DNA from 2 places in the Brevibacterium sp. OS20 genome. Region 1 is predicted to be linked to the other one. Evidence: predicted binding sites of a transcription regulator. Region 1 holds the regulator's gene; the other holds the start of a gene.
What was found. Region 1 encodes LexA, which represses DNA repair genes until DNA is damaged. Its sites were predicted from a motif close to TCGAACANNTGTTCGA; they were not measured.
Positions count from the first base shown of each region.

Region 2: the regulator LexA is predicted to act here: its motif matches at 1,475-1,490, upstream of ACVZTU_RS03190 (HNH endonuclease signature motif containing protein).

Region 1 is NZ_CM166367.1:2,593,503-2,596,918, reverse strand. Features, by position in the region: gene ACVZTU_RS11625 (ATP-dependent DNA helicase) at 1-1,288, shown strand, start outside; gene lexA (transcriptional repressor LexA) at 1,355-2,110, opposite strand; gene ACVZTU_RS11615 (LysM peptidoglycan-binding domain-containing protein) at 2,345-2,683, shown strand; gene ACVZTU_RS11610 (histidinol-phosphate transaminase) at 2,822-3,416, shown strand, end outside.
Region 2 is NZ_CM166367.1:752,971-756,386, forward strand. Features, by position in the region: gene ACVZTU_RS03190 (HNH endonuclease signature motif containing protein) at 1-1,371, opposite strand, end outside; gene ACVZTU_RS03195 (NAD(P)-dependent malic enzyme) at 2,023-3,228, shown strand.

The DNA of each region.
Region 1 (3,416 bases):
CTTCGGGGAATCGAACGTGCTGCCCGAGCACGATGTCATCATCATCGACGAGGCCCACGAACTCAAGGACCGGGTGACCAGCGCCCTGTCCGGGCAGATCAACACGAGTATGCTCTCGGCCGCGACGAGCTCGGTACGCAAACACACCACCGTCCAGGACGGAGTCGTGTCACTGCTCGACTCCGCCGCGGCGGCTCTCGAACGTGCGCAGGCCTCGGTGCCCGAGGGACTCATCCTCCACATGAGCGAGGCGCTCGGACTGGCCCTGGCACAGATCCGCGACTCCGCCCGCCAGATCATCAACGACATCGGCGGCAAGACCGAGGACGCCGACGCCGGCCGGCAGATGGCCAAGGCGCGCTGCCAGGAGATCTTCGAACTCGCCGAACGCTTCTGCGACCCTGGCAAGAACGACGTCATCTGGCTCTCGCGCTCGACGTTCAGAGAGAAAGAGACGACGAACCTCGTCGTCGCACCCCTGAGTGTGGCCGGCACCATGCGCAACGGCATCTTCGAGGAATCAACGGTCGTGGCCACCTCGGCGACCCTGTCCCTGGGTGGGAACTTCGACGCGGTGGCAGCCTCGTTGGGACTCTTCGGACCCGACGCCCCGAAATGGGACAGCCTCGATGTCGGTTCCCCGTTCGACTACGGCAAGCAGGGAATCCTCTATGTCGCCTCCCACCTGCCCAAACCCGGACGCAGCGGGCTGAGCGAAGAAGCGCTGACCGAACTCGAAGAACTCGTCGAAGCCTCGAACGGCGGTGCACTGGGACTGTTCTCCTCGCGGGCGGGCGCGAACGCGGCAGCCGAACATCTGCGGAAGAAGTTCGATTTCCCGATCCTGCTCCAGGGCGATGACGGACTGCCCGCCCTCGTCTCCCAGTTCACGGCCGACGATCAGACGTGCCTGTTCGGGACGATGTCGCTGTGGCAGGGAGTCGATGTGCCGGGTCGGACGAACCGCCTGGTCATCATCGACCGACTGCCCTTCCCTCGTCCCGACGACCCGCTCATGCAGGCGCGAGCACGCGATGCCGACCAGCGGGGAGTCAACGGATTCATGGCCGTATCGGCCACGCATGCCGCGCTGCGCCTGGCGCAGGGGGCCGGACGCCTTATCCGGTCGACCAAGGACAGGGGAGTGGTGGCCGTGCTCGACTCGCGGCTGCGCTCGGCCCGGTATGCCGGGTTCCTCGTCAATTCGATGCCGCGGATGTGGCCGACGACGAACTCCGGCCTCGTTCGCAAGAGTCTGGCCCGCCTGGCCGAAACCGACGAAGGATGACAGAAAAGCCCGCGACCGAATCGGTCGCGGGCCTTTGTGTTCAGACTGCGGAGAGCCGACGGAAGATCAGAGGCGGCGGATGACGGCGACGACGAGGCCCATGATCTGCGCGTAGGTGCCGTCGATGGGCTCGTAGTTCTCGTTCTGCGGCATCAGCCACTGCTGACCGGCCTTGCGCTTGAGCGTCTTCACCGTGGCCTCGCCGTCGAGCAGGGCGGCGACGATCTGACCGTTGTCAGCGGTGTGCTGCTTGCGCACGACCACCCAGTCGTCGTGGCAGATGGCGGCTTCGATCATCGAATCGCCGACGACCTTGAGCAGGAACATCTCACCGGAGCCGACGACCTGCGTCGGCAGGGAGAAGACATCGTCGACTTCCTGTTCGGCCAGGATCGGGCCACCGGCGGCGATGCGACCGACGACCGGCACCTGCACAGTGTTGTTGGCCAGCTCCTCGTACTTCGCGCGCTCGGCCTCTTCCTCTTCGAACGGATTGACCACTTCGATGGCACGCGGGCGCTTCGGGTCACGGCGGACATAGCCGAGGCGTTCGAGCTGGGAGAGCTGATGGGCGACGCTGGAGAGAGAGGCCAGCCCGGCGGCCTTGCCGATCTCGCGCATGCTCGGCGGGTAGCCGTTGGTCACGACGGCGCGTTCGATGGTTTCGAGCACGAGACGCTGACGGGGAGTGAGGCGGAAGTCGCCCTCACCGGATGACCCCTCAGGGATCTGGACGACGTCGTCATCGGTGCGAGCGGCAGCGATCTCGCTGGCAACATCTTCGTTGCGAGGCCTGCCTCTGCCTCGTTTGTTCTGAACCATTGCTCGTTCCCCTTCGTTCTATTCCCTGCCGCTGAACGCCGTGATCTCCGCTTCGGAAATTCTCGTGTCAGTGCCGACTGAGATGGTTCTGACAGATCAATCAACAACGCTGGTTCCCTCTCATTGTCGCATAGATGTTCGAGTTGGACTGGACATTTGTTCGATTGGCATGTTGAATAGAACAGACGTTCTACCGATTACTGGTGGAATCGTACGAATGAAAGAGGTAATGCGATGTCTGCACAGAACACCGAGCTGCACCTGACCCCTCGTGGACGCCAGGCTGTGCGCCTTCTCCGGACCCTGCTCGTCGCTCTCGTCGTCATCGGCGGGGCGGTCCTCCTCGCCACCCAGTCGTTCTCGGCCGCTGCTGTCGCCGAATCGGAGACGGAGAGCATCGGCATCGACGCCGAGTCAGTCGTCGTTGGTGAGGGCGAATCGCTGTGGACCGTGGCTTCGAATCTCGGCATCGACCGCGACACCCGCGATGTCGTTGCCGATATCGTCGAGATCAACCACCTGGACACCCCGACGGTTCACCCGGGACAGACCCTCGACGTCCCCGTTCGCTGAGGTCGAACCCTGCTCGACCGGGATGGCGCCGGCCCGACCGGCAGCGCGCTGACCCGTCCGATCGGGTGAGCCGACCGGCCGATCTCGATGCCCGACCCGCCGCCCGGGCGGCGGGGGCCTCTCGGTAGAATGATTGCCGTGGGAAACATCGACTCTCTGCCAGTGCGTTCAGACCTCGTCGGCCTCAAGCCGTACGGGGCTCCGCACCTCAATGTGCCGGTCCAGCTCAACGTCAACGAGAACGCCTATCCGCTTCCGGGCGTCGTCGTCGATAGCATGCGCGTCGCCGTCGATGATCACTTCGCAGGACTCAATCGATATCCCGATCGCGAATTCACCGCACTGCGCGAACACCTCGTCACCTATCTGGATGGTGTGAACGAACGCGCCGGAGACTCCGTCGACCTCGATCCCTCCATGATCTGGGCCGCCAACGGCTCGAACGAAGTGCTCAGCCATATCGTCCAGGCCTTCGGTGGTCCGGGCCGCACCGTCTTAGGGTTCACCCCCTCGTATTCGATGCACCCGCTCATCACCACGGGCACGGGTGCCGAATGGCAGCACGTCGAACGCAAGGACGACTTCACTCTCGATGCCGAGACGGTCGCCGCCGAGGTGGCTCGTGCGAATCCGGACATCGTCTTCCTGTGCACCCCGAACAATCCGACCGGCACCTCGATCGGCCTCGACGTCATCGACGCCGCCTATGACAACTGCGCAGGGATAGTCATCG
Region 2 (3,416 bases), 1.8 Mb from region 1:
GACGCTGCAGTCGTGCCGGAAAGCCGAACCGTCGGGTCGGCTGGCGACAGAGAATCCATCGGACGACTCTGTGGTGCTGTCGGCCGAGCACTCGGCGGACGATTCTGCGGCATCGTCGTCCGAGTCCGAAGCGACGTGCTTCGCGAAGTCGGCGATGGCGTCGTCGCAATCCATATCCGGAATGAGTTCGCCGTCGGTGTCGAGCAGTGACTTCTCTTCGGCGGTTTGGATACCCGTGATCGGGTCGACCGAAATGACCTTGACCTTGAGCTCCGGGACTGGCCGGGTGAACAGATCGTACTCGAGCTGAGAGATGGAGCGGTCATCGCTGATCTCAACGCCCACAGGCAGATTGAACGCCGACTTGTTCTTTCCATGCACGGCCAGCGCCATGCCCTGGATTCGGTTGTAGCAGGCAAAGATCTCCGCTGAGGGTCCGCTGACGGTCAGGCAAGCCGAGCCGTCCTTATATCCTTCGACATCGACGCGGCGACGCTTGGTGGCGAGTTCGGTGTTGTCGATCGGCGGGACGAGCAGGGCGATCATCTTCGCCAGATCTCGGCGCAGGGTCTCACAGGTGATATCGGCGCGCCTCGCGGCCAGGAAGATGTCGAGCTTCGGAAGAAAGTCGAACGCGACATCAGCGCACTGGCGGGCGACCACATCGACATGTGCCTGGGTGAACTCTCCGGCGCGGACACGGTCGGCGAAGCGCGGCAGACCATAGAAGATCGTCATCGCGCCGGCGAGCTGACGGTAGGTACGGGCAGTGTTGGTCCCCAGCACCGTCGAGATCTCGACGAGGACCTCAGCGTCGACATAGTCATAGACCCATTTCGAGAAGCAGATGCCCTCATCGAGCTCGGGGAATTCGGGCAGCGCCTTCGCCTCGGGCTCAGTCGCCTTGCGCAACTGTTCGCGGGCGAAGTCGGCGTCATAGAGCACAACTGTCGCGGAAGGGGAGCCGCCGGTGCCGGTCGTGTCGTCAGTGGGTGACGACGCGACCTTAGGCGACGACGCGACGCTGGGCGAAGACGCGCCCTTGGGTGAGGCCTTCGACTTCTCCGCAGCGCCGAAGTCGGTGTTCTCTTCGGACTCTTTGGCGCGGCGATCAAAGGATGCGGAGATCGTCTCGCAGCGAAACGGTTCGGAGCCCTCGGGCATGGGCAGTTCGAGAGCGATGAAGACCTGTTCCAACACAACTGAGGAGACGGACTCGAGGAGGGAGAAATGGGCACGGTCGGAAGCGACAGCGTTCTCGGCGAAACGAGACATGCTTGATTCGAAGCGGATGGCGAATCGGGGCGACGGCTGTGTCACACCCGGCTCGTCTGCCTGGTCGGGGGTCGAACGGTTGGTGGTGCCCTTCATTGCTCTTTCACCTGCCTCGGACTTCGTTGTCGGGGAAGTGGTGCTGACTTGAAAAGCTGTTAATCAGATCTTAGCCGGTCAATCTGACATTCACAATAGTAAAAAGAAAAAAGATTCGAATAAGTTTCGATGGCATATTGATAGTGGATTGATTCTCTACTCATCATTGCACTCGGTGCTGACATGAGGACGTTCGGCCTTGTTCGGCCAGGTCAGGGGCTGTTCTGCGTCGGTCCAAAGGTCTGGAGAACATGCCACCGGAACGGCGGGACAACCTCGGTGGGGGCCGGATTTTTGGGTGAAACGGGTCACAGCATCGGTTATGATGATCGAGTTGTCGGATGCGACCCATGAGGTCGGTACTCGCCTCATGCGAGCCGTATCCGCACTGCGCGCAACCGCGTCGCCCTTCACCTAGGGTCATGTCGCGGGCCGCGTCGACGTCACCGCACCATCCTTCACTGGTGACCAGTTCTTCGCCCAGACCATCGCCTGCGCTCACGGTCGACCGTGTCCGCGCCGGCCGACGTCCAGACGATCACTGCCGGCTGCACCGATGATCCGATCATCGAACGGAGTGCTCGCCCAACCGAGTGCTCACGAGCTTCGTAAGCTCACGAACCGCCGCCGCATCAACCACGAGGATCAACCATGACGACCACCGCTCACAGCTCCGCCGCCTCCGACCAGGGCTCGAAGGGCCCGATCACCGACGCCGAGATCTTCGAGGCGCACGAAGGCGGCAAGCTCTCCGCCGAGCTCACCTCACCGCTCGAGACCCAGCGCGACCTCTCGATCGCGTACACCCCGGGCGTGGCCAAGGTCTGCACCGCGATCAAGGACGAACCGCAGCTGGCGCGCACGCACACGTGGACCGGCCGGCTCGTCGCGGTCATCTCTGACGGGTCGGCTGTGCTCGGCCTCGGTGACATCGGTCCGGCCGCCTCGCTGCCGGTGATGGAGGGCAAGTGCGCCCTGTTCAAGTCCTTCTCCGGGCTGAATGCGATTCCGATCGTACTCGACACCAATGACACGGACGAGATCGTCGAAACCATCGTCCGCATGGCCCCGACCTTCGGTGCGATCAACCTCGAGGACATCTCGGCTCCGCGCTGCTTCGAGATCGAAGACCGGGTCAAGGAAGCCCTCGACATTCCCGTCATGCACGATGACCAGCACGGCACCGCCGTGGTCGTCCTCGCCGCGCTGACGAATGCTCTGCGCGTGGTGAAGAAGTCCTTCGAGTCCGTCCGCGTCGTCGTCTCCGGCGCCGGTGCTGCCGGAGTGGCCGTGGTGAAGATCCTCGCCGACGCCGGCGTGAAGGACATCGTGGTCCTCGATTCCAAGGGAGTCGTCGAATCCGGCCGCTCCGACCTCACCGAGACCAAGCAGTTCCTCGCTGAGTCGACGAACCCGCGCGGAATCTCCGGTGGGATCGGCGAAGCCCTCGACGGTGCCGATGCCTTCATCGGCGTCTCCGGCGGCACCATCGACGAGGCGCATCTGGAGAACATGGCCGACGATGCGATCATCTTCGCCCTGTCGAACCCCAACCCCGAGGTGGCCCCCGACGTCGCAGCCAAGTACGCCACCGTGGTGGCCACCGGGCGCAGCGACTTCCCGAACCAGATCAACAACGTCCTCGCGTTCCCCGGAATCTTCCGCGGCGCGCTCGACGCCGATGCCAACGAGATCACCGACGATATGAAGCTCGTCGCCGCTCGTGCGATCGCCGATCTCGTCGGCGATGATCTCGAGCCCGGTTACATCGTGCCCGGTGCGCTCGATTCGCGTGTCGCTCCGGCCGTCGCCGAGGCGGTCGAGAAGTCCGCGCTCGAGGCCATGGCCAAGCGCTGACGCCTCGTCGGTGAGCCATCGCCGACTCGGAATTGTCGCCGAGGCGGCCGAATACGGCTGAGGGGCGGGTGAAGAGTGATCTTCGCCCGCCCCTCAACTGTGTGTCGGTTGCTGATTGCGTTCCGCTCCAGGCCGTGTGCCACAGGTGGTCGGGCGCCGGCGGCCGTCGGTTGGCCAGCGGAGGACTG